Regions from separate parts of the Amycolatopsis sp. WAC 04197 genome, predicted to be linked through region 2. Evidence: riboswitches for the same ligand, from Rfam matches in the RefSeq annotation. Region 2 holds a riboswitch; each other region holds the start of a gene.
The links. Region 2 has a riboswitch for cobalamin ahead of DMC64_RS21445 (prenyltransferase/squalene oxidase repeat-containing protein). Riboswitches for the same ligand answer to the same signal wherever they lie in the genome.
Positions count from the first base shown of each region.

Region 1: linked by a shared signal. The riboswitch ahead of metE (5-methyltetrahydropteroyltriglutamate--homocysteine S-methyltransferase) and the one ahead of DMC64_RS21445 (prenyltransferase/squalene oxidase repeat-containing protein) in region 2 are both predicted to bind cobalamin.
Region 3: linked by a shared signal. The riboswitch ahead of DMC64_RS18705 (CoA-acylating methylmalonate-semialdehyde dehydrogenase) and the one ahead of DMC64_RS21445 (prenyltransferase/squalene oxidase repeat-containing protein) in region 2 are both predicted to bind cobalamin.
Region 4: linked by a shared signal. The riboswitch ahead of metE (5-methyltetrahydropteroyltriglutamate--homocysteine S-methyltransferase) and the one ahead of DMC64_RS21445 (prenyltransferase/squalene oxidase repeat-containing protein) in region 2 are both predicted to bind cobalamin.

Region 1 is NZ_QHJK01000004.1:393,211-397,933, reverse strand. Features, by position in the region: gene metF (methylenetetrahydrofolate reductase [NAD(P)H]) at 1-471, opposite strand, end outside; gene metE (5-methyltetrahydropteroyltriglutamate--homocysteine S-methyltransferase) at 498-2,813, opposite strand; cobalamin riboswitch at 2,929-3,163, opposite strand; gene DMC64_RS18730 (bifunctional 2-methylcitrate synthase/citrate synthase) at 3,264-4,382, opposite strand; gene prpB (methylisocitrate lyase) at 4,419-4,723, opposite strand, start outside.
Region 2 is NZ_QHJK01000005.1:185,671-190,393, forward strand. Features, by position in the region: gene DMC64_RS21440 (hypothetical protein) at 1-1,525, opposite strand, end outside; cobalamin riboswitch at 1,615-1,681, opposite strand; cobalamin riboswitch at 1,793-1,924, shown strand; gene DMC64_RS21445 (prenyltransferase/squalene oxidase repeat-containing protein) at 1,956-2,963, shown strand; gene DMC64_RS21450 (LuxR family transcriptional regulator) at 3,313-4,723, opposite strand, start outside.
Region 3 is NZ_QHJK01000004.1:386,366-391,088, reverse strand. Features, by position in the region: gene DMC64_RS18715 (3-hydroxybutyryl-CoA dehydrogenase) at 1-817, opposite strand, end outside; gene DMC64_RS18710 (short-chain fatty acyl-CoA regulator family protein) at 950-2,350, shown strand; cobalamin riboswitch at 2,404-2,590, shown strand; gene DMC64_RS18705 (CoA-acylating methylmalonate-semialdehyde dehydrogenase) at 2,746-4,245, shown strand; gene DMC64_RS18700 (acyl-CoA dehydrogenase family protein) at 4,253-4,723, shown strand, end outside.
Region 4 is NZ_QHJK01000009.1:72,412-77,134, reverse strand. Features, by position in the region: gene DMC64_RS30370 (cytochrome P450) at 1-985, opposite strand, end outside; gene metE (5-methyltetrahydropteroyltriglutamate--homocysteine S-methyltransferase) at 1,124-3,397, opposite strand; cobalamin riboswitch at 3,496-3,710, opposite strand; gene DMC64_RS30360 (hypothetical protein) at 4,439-4,723, shown strand, end outside.

The DNA of each region.
Region 1 (4,723 bases), on a different contig from region 2:
GAAGTCGCCGTGATCGCGCAGCAGCGCGACGAGTTCGCTCGCGTACGTGAGTCCCTGCGGATGGCGGACCCACTCGCCGTCGACGTCGCCGGGCGGGTCTCCCCGCAACGCGAGGACGTTGACCACCCCGGCGTCGGCGAGCTGCCCGACGAACGACCTCAGGTGCCGCACCGAGTGGTCGACGGCCGTCAGGTGCACCACCGGGAGCATGGTGGTCTCCCTGGCGATCCGCGCGGCCACGGCGACGGTGTTGTCCCGGGTGGATCCGCCCGCTCCGTAGGTGACGGAGACGAAGCCGGGACGCAGCGACTCCAGTTTGCGGACGTTCCGCCAGATGCGGTCCGCGTCGTCGGTCGGGCGCGGGGGCATGAACTCCAGCGAGATCATCGGGACGCCGGCGGCGAGACGGTCGCGGACCGTGCGCGGGCGGGCGGTCCGCTGTGCGGGCACCGCGGCGGGTGGGGTGGCCACCCGCCGCGGGACGATCGAGCCTGGTGTCACGAACGGGCTCGCACTTGGCCGGTGGCCTCGACCAGGTTGGCCAGGGTCGCCCGCACCTCGGGGTAGCCGCGGGTCTTGAGCCCGCAGTCGGGGTTGACCCACAGCCGGTCGGCGGGGAACGCCGAGGAGGCCGTCCGCAGGTGTCCGACGATCTCCTCGACCGACGGGACACGCGGCGAGTGGATGTCCCACACGCCGGGCCCGGCTTCGTTGGGGTAACCGGCGCGGGCGAGGTCGGCGACGATCGCCATGTTCGACCGCGCGGCCTCCAGGCTGATGACGTCGGCGTCCATGTCGATGATCGCCTGCAACACGTCGCCGAACTCCGCGTAGCACATGTGCGTGTGGATCTGCGTCTCGTCCCGCACACCGGAGGTGGCGAGGCGGAACGAGGCGACCGCCCACTCCAGATAAGCGGCACGGTCGGCGGTGCGCAGCGGCAGCGTCTCCCGCAGCGCGGGTTCGTCGACCTGGATGACCTTGATCCCGGCGTTCTCCAGGTCGACGACCTCGTCCCGCAGGGCGAACGCGACCTGGCGGGCCGTATCGCCCTCGGGCTGGTCGTCGCGCACGAACGACCACGCGAGCATCGTGACCGGTCCGGTCAGCATGCCCTTGACCGGCCGCTCGGTGAGGCTCTGGGCGTAGGTGGCCCAGGCGACGGTCATCGGCTCGGGACGGGCGACGTCGCCGACGATCAGTGGCGGCCGGACGTAGCGGGTGCCGTAGGACTGCACCCAGCCGTGCTGGGTGGCCAGGAACCCGGTGAGCTGCTCACCGAAGTACTGGACCATGTCGTTGCGTTCCGGCTCGCCGTGCACCAGCACGTCCAGGCCGATCTGCTCCTGCTCGGCGATGACGGCGCGGATCTCGGCCTTCATCGCCTCCTGGTAGGCGTCGCGGTCGAGCTTGCCCGCCCGCAGCGCCGCGCGGGCCTTGCGCAGTTCACCGGTCTGCGGGAACGAGCCGATGGTGGTGGTCGGCAGTTCGGGCAGCCGCAGGCGGTCCTGCTGGGCCTGGCGGCGCTTGCCGTACGGGGCGGCGCGGTGCAGGTCCGTGTCGGTGATCGCGGCGACCCTGTCCCGGACGGCGGGTACCCGCACGATCGGCGACGCCGCGCGCGAGGCCAGCCGGCTGGCGTTGACGTGCAGCGCGTTGGCGATCGTGGAGCGGTCTTCGGTCAGGCCGCGCCGCAGGGTGACGATCTCCTCCAGCTTCTGCCGTGCGAAGGACAGCCACCCGGCGATCTCCGGGTCCAGATCGGTTTCCAGGGTGACGTCCAGCGGCACGTGCAGCAGTGAGCAGGACGGGGCGACGTCGACGGTCCCGGCGAGCCCGAGCAGGGTACCGAGGGTAGTGAGGGCGGCGGTCAGGTCGGCGGCCCAGATGTTGCGGCCGTTGACGATCCCCGCGACCAGGCGCTTGCGCGGGATACCACCGGCGGCGGCGAGTCCTTCGACGTTGGCGGCGGCCGAGCCGGTGAAGTCGATCGCGAGGCCCTCGACCGGAGCGGCGGCCAGCACCGGCAGCGCTTCGCCGAGCCGGTCGAAGTAGGAGGCCACGAGGATCTTCGGGCGCGCCTCTTCGCGGGCGAGGGCTGCGTAGGTCTCCTCGACCTTGCCCAGCACCTCGGCCGGCTGGTCGGTGACCAGCGCGGGCTCGTCCAGCTGGACCCACTCCGCGCCCGCCTCACGCAACTGCCGCAGCAGGTCGACGTAGAGCGGGACGATCCGGTCCAGCAGGTCGAGAGGCTGGAAACCGTCGGTGCCGGTCGGGTCCTTGGCCAGCAGCAGGAAGCTGACCGGGCCGAGGACGACCGGCCTCGTGGTGACGCCCTGTTCGAGTGCCTCGGCGAACTCGTCGAGCGGCTTGCTCGCGTCGAGGCTGAACTGCGTGTCCGGGCCGAGTTCGGGGACGAGGTAGTGGTAGTTGGTGTCGAACCACTTGGTCATCTCCATCGGCGGCGCGTCCGCGGTGCCGCGTGCCATGGCGAAGTACCGGTCCAGCCGTCCGGCCGCGGTGGTCGCGTCGGGGACCGCGGCGAGGTGCCGCTCCGGGATCGCGCCGAGCAGCCAGGAGGTGTCCAGGACGTGGTCGTAGAACGAGAAGTAGTTGCTGGGGATCTCGTCGATGCCGGCGTCGCGCAGCTCGGCCAGGTTCCGCAGGCGCAGGTCGCGGGCGGTCGCGAGCAAGGCGTCCGCGTCGACGCGGCCCGCCCAGTAGGACTCGATCGCCTTCTTCAGCTGGCGCTCGGCGCCTTGACGGGGGTAGCCGTACACGGTGGCGCGGCTGGTCGTGGTTGTCGAGGTCACGGGGCTCTCCTTCGCGAGTCCACGTGGACTTCGCGGGAGTGCACGACAAAACACGACCGGCACCGGTCGTGTTTCGGCGAGACCCAACCCGCGAGGTCGCAGCCACCACCCCGCGGTCGCGGGGTGCACAGCGGGCAGGTCTTCGGACTCATGGGCGGTCCGGCTTTCGCCGGGTTCCTACTGTCCGTCGCTTCCCAAGCCGTCCCGGCTCAGTGCTGTCTCCGCGGAGACTGACGAAGGTCGTTCCCATTCACCGCTGCGGGGCAGTCCCGGATTCCCACCGGGTTCCCTCTTGCCTCGATCACCGTCATGACGCGCACGATGCTCGAACCAGCTGCGTTCGCCACTGTAGCGCCTCGCACTCGTGATTTCCTCAAGTCTTTCCGGCGCCACCCGCACGTACGCACCGCTCCCCGGGGCGCGCCATCGCGCGCCCCGGGACGGTTCGTGTCACGGTCGCGCGACGGCGCGCTGCGCCTTACCGGAGTAGGTGCTGGACGGGCGGATCAGGCTGTTGGCCGCGAGCTGCTCGGTGATGTGCGCTGTCCAGCCGGTGATCCGCGCGGCCACGAAGATCGGGGTGAACACCGGAGTGTCGAATCCCATCAGGTGGTACGCCGGGCCTGCCGGGTAATCGAGGTTGGGGTGCAGCCCCTTCTCCGCGTACATGGCCCGGGCCAGCGCTTCGTACAGGTCGAGCAGGTTATGACCGTCGCGGAGTTCGGCGACCTCCTGCAGGGCCTGGCGCATGGTCGGGACACGGGAGTCGCCGTTCTTGTAGACACGGTGCCCGAAGCCCATGATCTTGCGCTTCTCGGCCAGCGCGGTCTTGAGCCAGGCCTCCGCCTTGTCCGCCGTCCCGATCTCCTCGAACGTGGCCATCACGGCTTCGTTGGCGCCGCCGTGCAGCGGCCCTTTGAGCGCGCCGATTCCGGCGGTGACGGCGCTGTAGAGGTCCGAGAGCGTGGAAGTGACCACGCGCGAGGTGAAGGTGGAGGCGTTGAAGCTGTGCTCGGCATACAGCACCAACGACGTCTCGAACGCACGGACGATCACCGGCTCCGGCACTTCCCCGAGCGTCATGTAGAGGAAGTTCTCCGCGTACCCGAGGTCCTCGCGCGGCGGGAGCGGGCGCAGTCCGTGCCGACGGCGCTGGGTGATCGCGACGACCGCGGGCAGCACCGCGAAGAGCCGCAAAGCCTTGGCGTGGTTGGCTTCCGGCGAGTTGTCGTCCTCGCTCGGGTCGTTCGCGCCGAGGATGCTCACCGCGGTGCGCAGCGTGTCCATCGGGTGTGCCGCGTCGGGCAGCGCGAGCAGTGTCATCACCAGGTCGGCCGGCAGACCACGCTGGGACCTTTCGACCTCGTTCTGCGCCGCCAGCTGCGCCGGGTCCGGCAGTTCGCCGTGCCAGAGCAGATAGGCGACCTCTTCGAACGAGCAGTTCGCGGCCAGGTCCTGAACCGGGTATCCGCGGTAGGTCAGCGAGTTGGTGTCGGGGTTGACCATCGACACCTCGGTGGTGTCGACGACGACACCGGCGAGTCCTTTATGGATAGTGGGTGTGGACATAGTCGTCCCCTTGAAGGAATTCGGGCGCCCTGAATATCAGACGCGGAAATTGAAGATGTTCTCGTCGAAGGCGTTGTAGGCGTTGTAATCCAGCAGGTCGTACAGGTCGCGGCGGTGCTGCATCCGCGGGAGCAGGCTCTCCTGGCTTCCCTGCTCGGTGATGGTGCGCAGGCCGTTTTCGGCGGCCTCCATCGCGAGGCGCAGCAGAGTGACGGGATAGATGACGATGTTCACCCCGAGCGAATCGAGGGTTTTGGCGTCCAGCAGTTCGCTTTTGCCGAATTCGGTCATGTTCGCCAGGATCGGGACGTCGACCGCGGCCCGCATCCGCTCGAAATCGG
Region 2 (4,723 bases):
ACTGCGAAGCGCGGGCGACCGCGTCCGGTTGCTGGTCCAACGCCCGCAAGGCCAGCACCACGTCGGCGGTGGCGTCGTAGTCGACGTAGGTCTTGCCGTCCTCGGTGACCTCGACGTGGTCGCCGCCGACGAGCCGGTTCGTCAGGTAGGCCCCGAGGCGGACGGCCGCGGGCGCGGTGGCCGGGGCGGGCGTCGCCGCCACCGTCGACACCCGGGCGCCGGTGGACGCCCTGGGTGTGACGAACTTCTTGGGTTTCGGCGGTGTGCTCTTCGGTTTGTGCGGCTGCGTCACAGGAGCCGGGGTTTCCGGGACGCCGGTGGCCGGCGGCAGGACTTCGCCCTTCGCGAGCGAGTGGAAACCGATTTGCGACAACCCGAGCGAAGCCTGGGCACTCGCGCGGATCCAGGTGTCGACGCCGCTGATGCCGGAGGAACGCGCGGCCTCGTAGGAAGCCGGATCGTAGGCGATCGCGCCGAGTTCGCCCGCGAGCTTGTTCCCGGCGTCGGCCGCGGCGGTCACCTGCGCGGATTTGAGGTACCGCACGCCTTTGTCCACCGCCGCGTCCGCGCCGCCGGCGTCGACGAGCGCTTGGACGATCAGGCCGGTGCTGTTGGTGTTCGGCGCTTCGGTGCCGACGCCGCCACCCCAGCCGCCGCCGGGTGTCTGGTTCGCCTTGAGCCAGGAGACGGTTTTGGCGATCGGGGCGTCGAGACCGGCCGCGCCCGCCTTCTTCGCGGCCAGCATCGCCGAGAGGGCGAGCCCGGTGGCGTCACCGTCGGTCGGGGAAAGACCGAGCGGTTTTCCCTCGTCGCAGGTCGAGACCTTGCGGCCGTCCGGGGTGACGTGGTCGCCGGTCTCCTTGGTCGGGATGTAGGAGAAGAGGACGCGGAAGTAGCCCTCGGAACACTGCTGGGTCAGCAGCCTGTCGATGGCGATCCGGTCGTTCTCTCCCGCCACGGCGAGCCCGATCACGCCGAGCGCCTGGCCGAACATGTTCGCGTTGTTGCTCACCGCGTCGGCGAGAGCGGGATCCTTGGCGTAATCGCTGACCCGGCCCTTGTCGGGGCCCTTGCGCATGATGGCCGCATGGGTTTCGGCGACCAGGTCGTAGCCGTCGAACGCCCGGGGATTCCTGCCGGACACCTGGGCGGCGACCAGCGTCTTCGCCACGGCGCCGCCGACGATGATCTTGTCGTAGCCCGCGCCGGGAGCGAGCCCGTCCCAGGTGAAGTAGTCGGTGGCGTGGCCCTGGTCGTCGAGGAACTTCACGATCGGCTCGGCCCGCGCGCCCTCGCCCGCGGCGTACATCGCGAAGAGCACGTCGAGCATCAGGCCGTGGTCGGGCAGTGAGCCGCCGCTGGGGTTGTCGAGTGTGCCGTCCGGCTTCAGCTTCGTCGCGAGCCAGCGGGCATTCGCCTTCGCGGCACCGGGATCGTTCGCCGCCGTCGCCGTCCCGCTGAGCGGTGCGGCGATCATGGCGACGATGACGGCGAACGCCGACGCGGCCAGGTACCCGCGGCGCATGACTCCTCCTTGCGGCATGGCGGAGGACAAGGCGGGACGCCGCAGTCACCCCTGTTTATCGCGACAGTGGTTCGTTCGTCCGCCCGTTCGGTATCCCGGCTCGCCCTGCGAAGGGCCCACGGTTGCGCGACAGCGCCGGATTTCGACCGGCTTCCCCGTCACGGGCGGCGGTGTTCTGTTGTCGAGCCAGCCGAGGTTAACACCCGTTCACCTCAGGCAGGTACCGCTGACCAGGTCGGTTGCCAGGATCACATCGGCACCCGGCGGTATCCCGCACCCGACCGGGGTGAGAGTCTTCTCGCGCGGTCGTGGGGGAAGTCCGGTGAGAGTCCGGCGCTGTCCCGCAACGGTATGCCTTCCAGGCGAGCCCGGTCACCCACGTCGCGCGATGTCACCGACTCCTGTCGTGGAAATGCGGGAAAGGGTTCTCATGAGACGTTTGGTTTTCGCTGTCGCCCTGCTGTGCGGCATCGGGCTGGTCACCGCCCCGGCGGCGGCCGCGGCCACCCGGAACAAGGCCGACGCCGCCGCGGGCTGGCTCGCCAGGCAGATGACCGACGGCGAACGGTTCGAGGCCGACTTCGGCGGCCAGAAGTTCCCCGATCAGGGCCTGACGATCGACGCGATCTTCGCGTTCGCCGCGGCCGGGGTGTCGGACACGAACGCGGGCAAGGCGATCGCCTGGCTCGCGAAACCGGAGGTCACCACCGGCTACGTCGGGAGCGGCACCGAGGCCTACGCGGGCGCGCACGCCAAACTGATGCTGGCCGCGCAGATCCGGGGCAAGGACCCGGCGTCGTTCGGCGGCGTCGACCTGAAGGCGGGCTTGCTCTCGCTGCTCACGCCGTCCGGCCGGTTCTCCGACCGATCCGAGTACGGCGACTACTCCAACGCTCTCTCGCAGTCGCTCGCCCTCCTGGCGCTGGACCGCACCCCTGGCGGCGCCCCGGCGTCGGCCGTGACTTTCCTCGCGGGCACCCAGTGCGCGGACGGCGGTTTCCCGCAGAACTTCGGCGAAGCGACGTGCACGAGCGACGTCGACGCGACCGCGACGGTCGTCCAGGCCTTGCGTGCCACCGGTGACCCGGTGAACGCCCGCGAGGGCATCTCGTGGCTGGTCACGAAGCAGCACGCGAACGGCGGCTTCGGCTTCGGCACGAACGCGCCCAACGCCAACAGCACCGGCCTCGCCGCGGAAGCGCTGGCCGGTCAGCGTCCCGCCGCCGCGGTCAGGGCGCGGGAATTCCTGCGGTCGTTGCAGACCGGCTGCGCCGGCGCCGAGGCCGATCGCGGCGCGATCGCCTACGACGCCACCGGTCTGAACGCGACGACCGCCCCGCGCGCGACCGCGCAGGCGATCCTCGGTCTGGCCAGGGTTCCGCTGAGCGACCTGCACGGCGGTGGCCGTCCGCAGGCACCTGTCCTCGCCTGCCCGTGACGTGAGCTCGTCAGTGGGGTGCGCCTCCCTCAGACTGTCCAAAAGGACGCTCGCTGAGATTAGAGTGTCCGCTTTGGGCACTTTGCGCAGTTTTGCCCGGGGGGTCGTGAGTGGCGATGGTCGTTCTAACCCTCTTTACCACTCACGACTCCCCGCGAAACCGTACTTACCGACACAAAGCAGGCGCATGCTGTCCGGGAAGTGACCACTGTGGACACCAGGGTGCGGCGTGAGCGGAAGCGTGACTCGCGTGATCAGGGACGTATTTCGCGTGATTGAAGGCGAAACTCACGTGTTACGCCTCCAATCACGCGAGTCGCGCCTCTGATCACGCGAGTCACGGGCGGCGTCACTCGCCGGCGGCGACGCGGCGCGCGAGCTCCACGCGGGACCGCACCCCCAGTGCCGTGAAGATGTTCCGCAGGTGGTGGTCCACCGTCCGGTGGCTGATCACCAGCCGCCGCGCGATCTCCTTGTTCGTCTCCCCCGCCGCCACCAGCCGGGTGATGGCGTCCTGTTGCGGCGTGAGGCCGGCGAGCGACCGGTGCGGAGCGTCGACGGTCTCGCCCGCCGCCCGCAACCCGGCTCGGGCACGTTCGGCGAAGCGGGTCGCGCCGACGTTTTCGAAGCCGCGCAAGGCATCGCGGAACTGGTCGCGGGCGTCACGGGTCCGGCGATGCCGCCGCAGCAAGGTGGCGTACGCGAACCTGGTCCTGGCGAGTTCCACCGCGCCGCCCGCCCGCCGGTGCGCCTCGATGGCCGACTGGAAATGTCGTTCCGCCACACCGGGATCCGACGCCATCAGCGCGTGACAGCGGTGGCTCAACGCGAGCCAGCAGGGTTCCGCTCCGGCCAGCGTCCAGCGATCGAACACCTCCAGCGCGGCACGGGCGCGTTCGGGACGTCCGGCGCAGACGGCCGCCTCGACGAGTTGCGGTGTGGCCAGCACGCGGATCACCGGCTGGTCGCCGGAGACGCCCGAAGCGAGATCTTCGAGCCTGCTCAGCGCGTCGTCGGGCCGGTCCTCGGCCAGGTCCAAGCAGGCGTACGCCCACGCGGCGACGGCGGCGGGCCTGCCGAGGCCACGTTCGGCGATGCCCTCGGCCGCCTCGTCCAGTTCCGGCGCCCGGTCGCCGAGGAGCGCGGCGGCCAGCCCCAGCAGCGTCAGATGCTCCATCCGCAGGTTGTGGGGCGCGCGCAGGCCGTCGCGGGACGCAGCCCGCGCACACGGGATCCGGTCGAGCGCGATGGCCGAAAGCGCGAGGTAGACCAGTGCCCACGGCAGTTCTGCGTGGCGTTTGCCGAGCCGCGCGCGGCTCACCGCGGCCGCCGCGTACTCGTGCGCCTGTTCGGCATGCCCGCGGGCGAAGGCCGCTTCGGCGGCCCAGACGGCTCCAGCGACGTCGGTGTCGGCCATCCCCTTGGCGACGGCTTCCTCCAGCGGGACGACGGCGGCGTCGTGCCGTCCGGCGTAAACCGACGCCAAACCCCGGAAATGTGCGAACGCCAGCCCTTCTCCGGCCGGGACCGTCCGCGCCAAAGCCCGGTAGCCACCCAGGTCGCCGCCGAGTCTCCGCGCCTCGCCCGCCAGCAGCAGCGCGGCGGTCGGATCGGGCAGCAGCCGCGCCGCCGTGCCGAGTTCATGGGTGGCGACGGCGGGATCGCCGTCGCGCAGCTCGATCTCCCCGTGCAGCAACGCGACCGCGCCCGGTTCGGCCTCGACCCTGGACAGCAGCAGACGCGCCCACCCCGGTCTGCCC
Region 3 (4,723 bases), on a different contig from region 2:
CGGCGTCGACCATGCGCAGCAACAACGGAGGCGGCGCGTAGAGCGCCTCCTTGAACTCGGCGTAGAGCGAATCGGCGATCGCCGCGACCGTGTCGAGCCCGATCAGATCGGTCAATCGCAACGGGCCCATCGGATGCGCCGTGCCCAGCTCCATCCCCCGGTCCACATCAGACGCCGAGGCGAAGCCCGATTCCACCATCCGGATCGCCGAAAGCAGATACGGCACGAGCAGCGCGTTGACCACGAATCCGGCCCGGTCCCGGGCCCGCACGGTCTTCTTGCCCAGCACCTCCTGGGCGAACCGCTCGGCCCGGTCGGTGGTGGCAGCGCTGGTCAGCAGCGAGCCGACGACCTCGACCAGCGGCAGCACCGGGACCGGGTTGAAGAAGTGCAGGCCGACGACCTGCGCGGCCCGGCCGGTCGCCATGCCCAGCCGCATGATCGGGATGGACGAGGTGTTGGAGGCGAGGATCGCGTCGGGCGCCGCGACGACCTTGTCCAGCGTCGCGAACAGCTCGGTCTTGACCTGCTCGTCCTCGGCGACGGCCTCGATCACCAGCTGCCGGTCGGCCAGATCGCCCAGGTCGGTGGTGAACCGCAGCCGCCAGGCGGCTCGCTCGGCGGCGGGGCGGTCCAGCTTGCCCGCCTTCACCGCGCGGTCGAGGGACGCGAGGATCCGCGCACGACCGGCGTCGGCCGACGGGGCGTCCTGCTCGCAGACCACGACGTCCAGCCCGGCACGGGCGCAGACCTCGGCGATCCCGGCGCCCATCTGCCCGGCGCCGACGACGGCGACCCTGGCGATGTCGGTGCTCATGGAGCCTCCTGTGAACCTTGTAGTGCCTGCGATCAAGCGTGGCACCGGAATCGCGACCGCGTCGATAGCGCGGGGCTGTCAAATGTTGTGAACGTTTGAGCCGAATCTGTAAAAGTTGTTACAGTCGGTGTCGTGGAGAAGTTGTACGCGGGAGCACGACTGAAGCACCTTCGCGAGGACCGGTCGATGACCCAGTCCGATCTGGCGCGACTGCTGGACATCTCGCCGAGTTATGTCAACCAGCTCGAACACAACGGGCGGCCGCTCACCCTGCCGGTGCTGCTCCGGCTCACCGAGCACTTCGGCGTCGACGCGGAGTTCTTCGCCCCCCAGGACACCGCCCGGCTCGTGGCCGGCGTTCGGGAGGTCTTCGCCGACCAGACCGTCGACGGCAAGATCTCCCCCGGACAGGTCGACGAACTGACCACCCAGCTCCCCGAGGTCGCCCGAACCCTGGTGTCGCTGCACCGGAGTTACCGGGAAGCCATGGAGAACATCGCGACCCTGGTGTCCGAACAGGGCCTTGACCGCACCGCCGCGCAACAGCCCCACGAGGAGATCCGCGACTGGTTCTACCGGCGCCGCAACCACGTCGCCGAACTCGACGAACCCGCGGAACTGCTGGCCGCCCAGCTGCGACTGGTGCCCGGCGAGGTCCGCGCCGGACTCGCGGCCGGGTTGCGGGAACGCCACGGCGTGCAGGTGACCGCGGCACCGTTGGGCGCCGACCAGCATCGATTCGATCCCGCCGACAAGGTTCTCCACCTGTCACCCGCACTGCGCCCTGGTCAAGCCGCGTTCCGGCTGGCTTCGGAGCTGGCGCTACTGGAGGCCGGAGAGGTGATCGACCGCCTGGTCGACGACGGGAACTTCAGCGGCGACACCGCGCGCCGGCTCGCGCGGATCGGACTGGCCAACTACTACGCGGGCGCACTCGTCCTGCCCTACCGGGTGTTCCTCGGTGCCGCGGAACGGTATCGCTACGACATCACCCGGCTGTCCGACCACTTCGGCGTCGGCTTCGAGACGATCTGCCACCGGCTCTCGACATTGCAGCGGCGGGGAACACGCGGCGTGCCGTTCTCGTTCGTCCGGGTCGACCGCGCGGGCAACATCTCGAAACGCCAGTCCGCCACCGGATTCCACTTCTCCCGCGTCGGCGGCTCGTGTCCACTGTGGATCGTCTATGAGGCGTTCAGCTCACCGGGCAGGATCGTCACCCAGGTCGCCGAACTCCCGGACGGCAAAAAGTACTTCTGGCTCGCCCGCACAGTGAACCGCACCGTCGGCGGACACGGCGACCCCGGCAAGACCTTCGCGATCGGGCTCGGCTGCGAACTCCGCCACGCCACACGGCTCGTCTACTCCGACGGCATCGCCCTCGGGGCCGACGCCGCGGTCACCCCGATCGGGATGGGCTGCAAGGTCTGCGAACGACCAGCGTGCCCGCAACGCGCGTTTCCGGCCATCGGCAAGGCGTTGCGCGTGGACGAGCACGCCAGCAGCCTGCTCCCCTACCCTCCTCAGGCCTGAACGCCGACACCCTTGCCTCCACTCGGGTGAGGTCCCGGACACAGTCGACATAGTAGGACTTCCTACTTTATGGTGTCCTCAGGTCTGCGGTGCAGGGAAGCCGGTGCGATTCCGGCGCGGTCCCGCCACTGTGACCGGGGAGCGGCGCCTCACGTGAGATGGCCACTGGCGAAAAGCCGGGAAGGCCGGGGCGCCGTGGATCCGGGAGCCAGGATACCGGCCGCGGATGTTCGTGTTCGTCCACGAGGATGGAGCTGAACGCATGCGGATTCTTCCTGCCTGCGCGAAAGACGCCGACCCACCGTCCACCCGGCGGTAGTTCAGCCTGCCTGAGAACCCGGCCACGACCCGTGCGCCCGGGCAGTCCGTCCTGCGCTCTCGCGAAAGGCGACCTCATGACCACTGAACTCCACCATTTCCTCGGTGGCACAAGCGTTTCAGGCACGTCCGGACGCTTCGCCGACGTGTTCGATCCCAGCGCCGGATCCGTCCAAGCACGTGTGCCGCTCGCGTCGACCGCCGAAGTCACCGCGGCGATCGGCCAGGCTGCCGACGCCCAGCGGGGATGGGCACGGTGGAATCCGCAGCGCAGGGCCCGTGTGCTGATGAAGTTCGTCGACCTCGTCCGGTCCGAAGAGGACGGTCTCGCTCGGCTGCTGGCCTCCGAACACGGCAAGACCGTCGCCGACGCGCGCGGCGACATCCAACGCGGGCTCGAGGTCGTGGAGTTCGCGATCGGTATCCCCCACCTGCTCAAGGGCGAGTTCTCCGACTCGGCGGGCACCGGCATCGACGTCTACTCGATGCGCCAGCCCCTCGGGGTCGTCGCCGGGATCACCCCGTTCAACTTCCCCGCGATGATCCCGCTGTGGAAGGCCGCGCCCGCCATCGCCTGCGGCAACGCGTTCATCCTCAAGCCGTCCGAACGCGACCCCTCGGTGCCACTGCGGCTGGCCGAACTCATCCTCGAAGCGGGCTTGCCGCCGGGCGTGTTCCAGGTCGTCAACGGCGATAAGGAAGCCGTCGACGCGCTGCTGACCGACCCGCGCGTCGAGGCGATCGGGTTCGTCGGGTCGTCGTCGATCGCCGAGTACATCTACACCACCGCGGCGGCGCACGGGAAACGCGCGCAGTGCTTCGGCGGCGCGAAGAACCACATGATCGTGATGCCGGACGCCGATCTCGACCAGGTCGCTGACGCACTCGTCGGTGCCGGGTACGGCTCGGCAGGCGAGCGGTGCATGGCCATCTCCGTCGCCGTTCCCGTCGGGGAGGCGACCGCGAACGCCCTGGTCGAGAAGCTGACCGAGCGGGTCAAGACGCTCAAGGTCGGCGCGTCGCTGGACGATGCGGCCGATTTCGGCCCGTTGGTCACCGCCGAGGCGGTCCAGCGGGTTCGCGACTACATCGACGTCGGGCTGGCCGAGGGCGCCGAACTCGTCGTCGACGGCCGTGACCTCACCGTGCCCGGTCACGAGAATGGCTTCTTTCTCGGCGCCTGCCTGTTCGACCACGTCACCGCGAAGATGCGCATCTACCGTGAGGAGATCTTCGGCCCCGTGCTGTCCATCGTCCGGGCCGCCGACTACGAAGAGGCGCTGCGGCTGCCCAGCGAGCACGAATACGGCAACGGCGTCGCGATCTTCACCCGCGACGGTGACACCGCGCGCGACTTCACCTCGCGGGTGAACACCGGCATGGTCGGGGTCAACGTGCCCATCCCGGTCCCGATCGCCTACCACACCTTCGGTGGCTGGAAGCGCTCCGGATTCGGTGATCTCAACCAGCACGGTCCCGACTCGATCCGCTTCTACACCAAGACCAAGACCGTCACCTCGCGCTGGCCGTCCGGCATCAAGGAAGACGCCTCCTTCGTCATTCCCACGATGGACTGAGGCCGCGATGAGACTGACAGAGGAACAACGCGCTCTGCGCGAGACGGCCGCGGACTTCGCCGCCGAACATCTCGCCCCGCACGCGGTCGAATGGGACCAGGCCAAGCATTTCCCGGTCGACGTGCTGCGCAAAGCCGCCCAGCTCGGCCTCGGCGGGATCTACCTGCCCGAGGACGTCGGCGGCTCGGCGCTCGGCCGGCTGGACGGGGTGCTGGTCTTCGAAGCCCTGGCCACGGGATGCCCGTCGATCGCGGCCTACGTTTCCATCCACAACATGGTCGCGACGATGATCGACCGCTTCGGCGATGATGCCCAGCGACACACGTACCTGCCCCGCTTGTCCACTATGGACTCATTCGGAAGCTACTGCCTCACCGAACCCGAAGCCGGCTCCGACGCGGCCGCGTTGTCGACCCGCGCCCGGCGGGACGGCGACCACTACGTCCTCGACGGCGTCAAGCAGTTCATCTCCGGTGCC
Region 4 (4,723 bases), on a different contig from region 2:
CGTCGCCGAGCGCGAGCGACTCCCGGCGCGCGCGTTCCTGCCACTCCGGGTGCTTGGCGAGGTGGTAGACGGCGGCGGCGCTGGTGATCGTCGACGTGTCGTGCGCGGCCATCATCAGGAAGATCATGTGGTTGACGACGTCGGCGTCGGTGAAGCGGTCGCCGTCCTCGGTGGTGGCGTGGCACAACGCGGTGAAGAGGTCGTCGCCGTCGCTCGCCCGTTTCGCGGGCAGGTTCGCCGAGAAGTAGCGTTCGAGGACCTTGCGGCCGTGCAGGCCCGCCGCCCAGCGGCCGCCGGGGACGGGGAACCGCACGATGGCCGTGCCCGCGCGCACGGAATTCACGAACGCGCGGTTGATCGCGGCCGCGTCGTCGCCGGAACTCATCCCCATGAACACGCGGGTCGCGACGTCGAGCGTGAGTTGCTTGAGGGACCAGTAGATCCGCGGGTTCGGCCGGTCGGCCCACGCGGCGATGCCGTCGCGCAGGGCCGGGCCCATCTGGTCGACGTAACCGGTGAGCCGTTGCCGGGTGAAGGCCGCCTGCATGATCCGGCGGTGCAGATGGTGCTCGCCGAAGTCGAGCAGCATCAGGCCGCGGTCGAAGAACTGCTCGATGAAGAACTTCCAGCCCTCCTGGGAGAAGGCCTTGTCCTTGTTCACCAACGCGATCTGGGTGGCCTCCGGGCCGGTGAGCGCGACGATGCGGCGGCCGAACGCGCCCATCCACGACACCGGTCCGTAGGTCTCGTAGCGTTTGAGGCCGAACTCGATGCCGAAGCGCATGAAGTCCAGCGCGTGCCCGATCACCGGCGGCCCCTCGTCGCCGAGGACGGGTTTGAGGCCCGGCGGGGCGGGCGCGAGTTCGCGGACCGGCCAGGTCGCGCCGAGCCAGCGCTGGTCGACCGAACGCGGCAGGGGGATCGAGGTGAGCGGCGGAACCCGCTCGCGCAGCGCCCCGGTGACCTTTTCGACGGCGTTCGCCATGGTGACCATCTCCCCGCTGAGACCGGTTACCACTCCACCATCGCACCCTTATTGACGCGTTGACAATACCTCGATGGAAGTTCCGTGAAGGCCCCCTTTACTACCCTGAGGGTAGGGAAGGAGGCCTTCACGGACCGGTCAGGCCAGTTCGGAGCGGACCGTGCGGGCGGCCGCGACCAGGTTCCGCAAGGCCGGTTCGACCTCGGCGTAGCCGCGGGTCTTCAGGCCGCAGTCCGGGTTGACCCAGATCCGCTCGGCGGGCACGGCGCCGACGGCGGTCCGCAGCAGGCCACTGACCTCGTCCACGCCGGGGACGCGCGGCGAGTGGATGTCGTAGACACCCGGCCCGACGCCGCGGCCGAAGCCCGCCGCGCCGAGATCGGTGACGACCTCCATCTTCGACCTCGCGGCCTCGATGCTGGTGACGTCGGCGTCGAGCGCGTCGATCGCCTTGACCACCTCACCGAATTCCGAATAGCACATATGGGTGTGGATCTGGGTGGCGTCGTCGATCCCGGAAGTCGCCAGCCGGAACGACGAAACCGCCCACGCGAAGTACGCCTCGTGCGCCGCCGCGCGCAGGGGGAGCAGCTCCCGCAACGCCGGCTCGTCCACCTGGATGACGCGGATGCCCGCCTCCTGCAGGTCGTGCACCTCGTCGCGGATGGCCAGCGCCACCTGACGGGCGGTCTCGCCCAGCGGCTGATCGTCGCGGACGAACGACCACGCCAGGATCGTCACCGGTCCGGTCAGCATGCCCTTGACGGGTTTGCCGGTCAGGCCCTGCGCGTAGCGCGCCCACTCGACGGTCATCGGCTCCGGACGCGAGACGTCGCCGTACAGGATCGGCGGCCGGACGCAGCGCGAACCGTAGGACTGCACCCAGCCGAAGTCGGTGGCCGCGAAGCCGGCCAGCCGCTCGGCGAAGTACTGCACCATGTCGTTGCGCTCGGGCTCGCCGTGCACCAGCACATCGAGGCCGAGATCCTCCTGCAGCCGGACGACACGCTCGATTTCGGCCTTCATCGCGGCTTCGTAGCCCGCGTCGTCCAGCGAACCCGCCTTGTGCGCCGCCCGCGCCTTGCGGACGTCGGTGGTCTGCGGGAACGAGCCGATCGTCGTACTCGGCAACGGCGGCAGTTTCAACGCGGCCTGCTGAGCCGCCGCGCGCCGGGCATAGGGGGAGCGGACGGTGTCCTCCGGCCGCAGCGCCTCCAGCCGGGCACGGACCCCGCTGTCGGCCAGGTCGGCCGCCGTCGCGCGATCCGTGGCCGCGGCGCGGGCGGCGGAGAGGTCGACACCCTCTTCCTTCAACGCTCGCCCGAGCAGGACGACTTCGTCGACCTTCTGCCTGGCGAAAGCGAGCCAGCCCTGCAGCCGCGGGTGAAGCCCGTCCTCCCGTTCGACGTCGTAGGGCACGTGCAGCAGCGAACAGGACGTCGACACGCTGACCGACTTCGCGGTGCCCAGCAACGTCGCCGCCCGGCTGAGCGCGCGGGTCGGATCCGTGCGCCAGACGTTACGCCCGTCCACGACACCGGCCAGGACCTCCTTGTCCCGCAAGGCGGGTTCCGAGGCGACGGCGTCCACAAAGGACTCATCGGAGACGAGATCGACGGCGATGGCGTCGATCGGGGAGCGGGCGAGTACGCCGAGTCCGCGGCCGAGCCCGCCGAAGTACCCGGCGACCAGGATCTTCGGCCGCGCGGTCTCCTTCGCGAGCCGGTGGTAGGCGCGGATGAGCGCGTTGAGTTCCCGTTCGCTGCGATCCGCGGCGAAGGCGGGCTCGTCGAACTGGACCCACTCGACGCCTTCGTCGTGCAGCCGGCGCAGTAGTTCGACGTAGCCGTCGAGAAGGTTGTCGAGCAGCTCCAGCGGACGGAAGCCCTCAGGAGCCGTCTCGGCCGGCTTCGCGAGCAGCAGGAACGTCACCGGGCCCACCAGTACCGGCCGGGTCTCGACGCCGATCGCGCGGGCTTCGCGGTACTCGTCCAGCGGTTTGGTGCCGGTGAGCGAGAACGTCGTGTCCGGGCCGAGTTCGGGGACGATGTAGTGGTAGTTCGTGTCGAACCACTTCGTCATCTCCATCGCCGGCGCGTCCTGCACCCCGCGCGCGGCGGCGAAGTAGGTGTCGAGAGGCGAGAGGCCGAGCGTGGTGAAGCGCTCCGGCAGCGCTCCGAACAGCTCGGTGGTGTCGAGCACCTGGTCGTAATGGGAGAACGTGTTGGAGGGGACGGAATCCAGCCCCGCGTCCTTGAGCTCCCGCCAGGCGCGGGTGCGCAGCGCGCGGCCGGTGCCGAGCAGTTCGGCTTCGTCGGTCTTTCGCGCCCAGTAGCGTTCGAGTGAACGCTTGAGTTCCCGGTCCGGTCCGATCCGGGGGTAGCCCAGCACTGTCGTGCCGATTTCGGTCACAGCTCTCTCCTCGCGAGCTTGTCGTCGGAGCCCGGAGCGCGCAGGAGTGACCGCCGTTCGGTCGTGCCCATCCCACGAGGCCCGGACTCACGCACGCCGTCGGCGCGCGTACCACGGGCAGGTCTTCGGACTCGTGGGCGACTCGCTCGCTCCTACCGGCCGTCGCTTCCCGGGGCGCCATGTCCCAGTGCTTTACCGTGTCTCGCACGGTGACGGCTTTCGTTCCCACATACCGCTGCGGGGCAGTCCCGGATTCGCACCGGGTTCCCTGTTACCTCGACCGGCCTGGGAGGCCGGTCGAACCAGTAGCACTCCGGAGCGTACCGAGGCGCGCTAGTGGCCCGCTGGACATGTGACGAACCGGACGCAACGCGTGACCAGAGGGTGAACTCGCGTGATCAGGTGGCGAGCTCGCGTGCCAGATCATATCGATCGGCGGCAAGGGGCGTGTCGTTCATTGCCACGGCCTCCTCCTCCGCTGCGGGCTGATCGAGTTGCTGCGCGTCGGTGCAGCGTCAGCCCTAACCCGGGCTCGACTCCCTGAGGCATATCGACAATGCCAGCTCGGCTGGGCTGTCCTCATCGAGTTCGTCGACCGGTGCGATCGCGCTCGGGCAGCGTCACTGCCCCTTTTTGATGGAGGACGCGATCTGGTTATCGCCGCAGGCACGGGATCGCAATGTTACCGGATTCGGCCAGGTGAAGAGGAATCGGTAAGTCGCCCTGCCGCAGCGGATATCGTAGTCTTGGCACGAAATTTAGCAGGGTGCCATAGTCGGTTTGTGTCATTTGAGTCAAATTCGTAGAGTATTGCTCCATATGGGGCTGTATCACTTGGCGCCCATGGCGGGATCGTGGACGATGAACCGCAGGTTCGGCCGTCGGGAATGGTGGCCACAATACCGAGGCTGAAGAAAATTTGCTAACCACGGTTGCTGTAGGTTATTTCGGCGAATATCTGATCGTCCGAGATGATCGACCGAAACACAATTGTTGTCTCTCAATACTGAGATCTGTGCGGGCGGGGCTTAAGATACGCGAATGTCTATGGTGCTAATCGCGCGAATGCAGCAGCGGCTTGCGAGATCTCGTGAGGATAGCGACGACACCACGGTCTTCCTGGAGTTGATGTACCTCGGAGAACTAACGCTCAAGATTATGGTTGCTGGCATGCTGGCTGCAACCGAGGACGACCGCGATCGCCACCGCTATAGGTTGGAATATGGGTTGGTGCGAGCCAGTGGGCTGGGCGAATGGTGTGATGCACTTGATGATCTGTTAACGGGTCCAGCCTCGGCGAACGTCACGTCTGGTGCACTTCCTGAA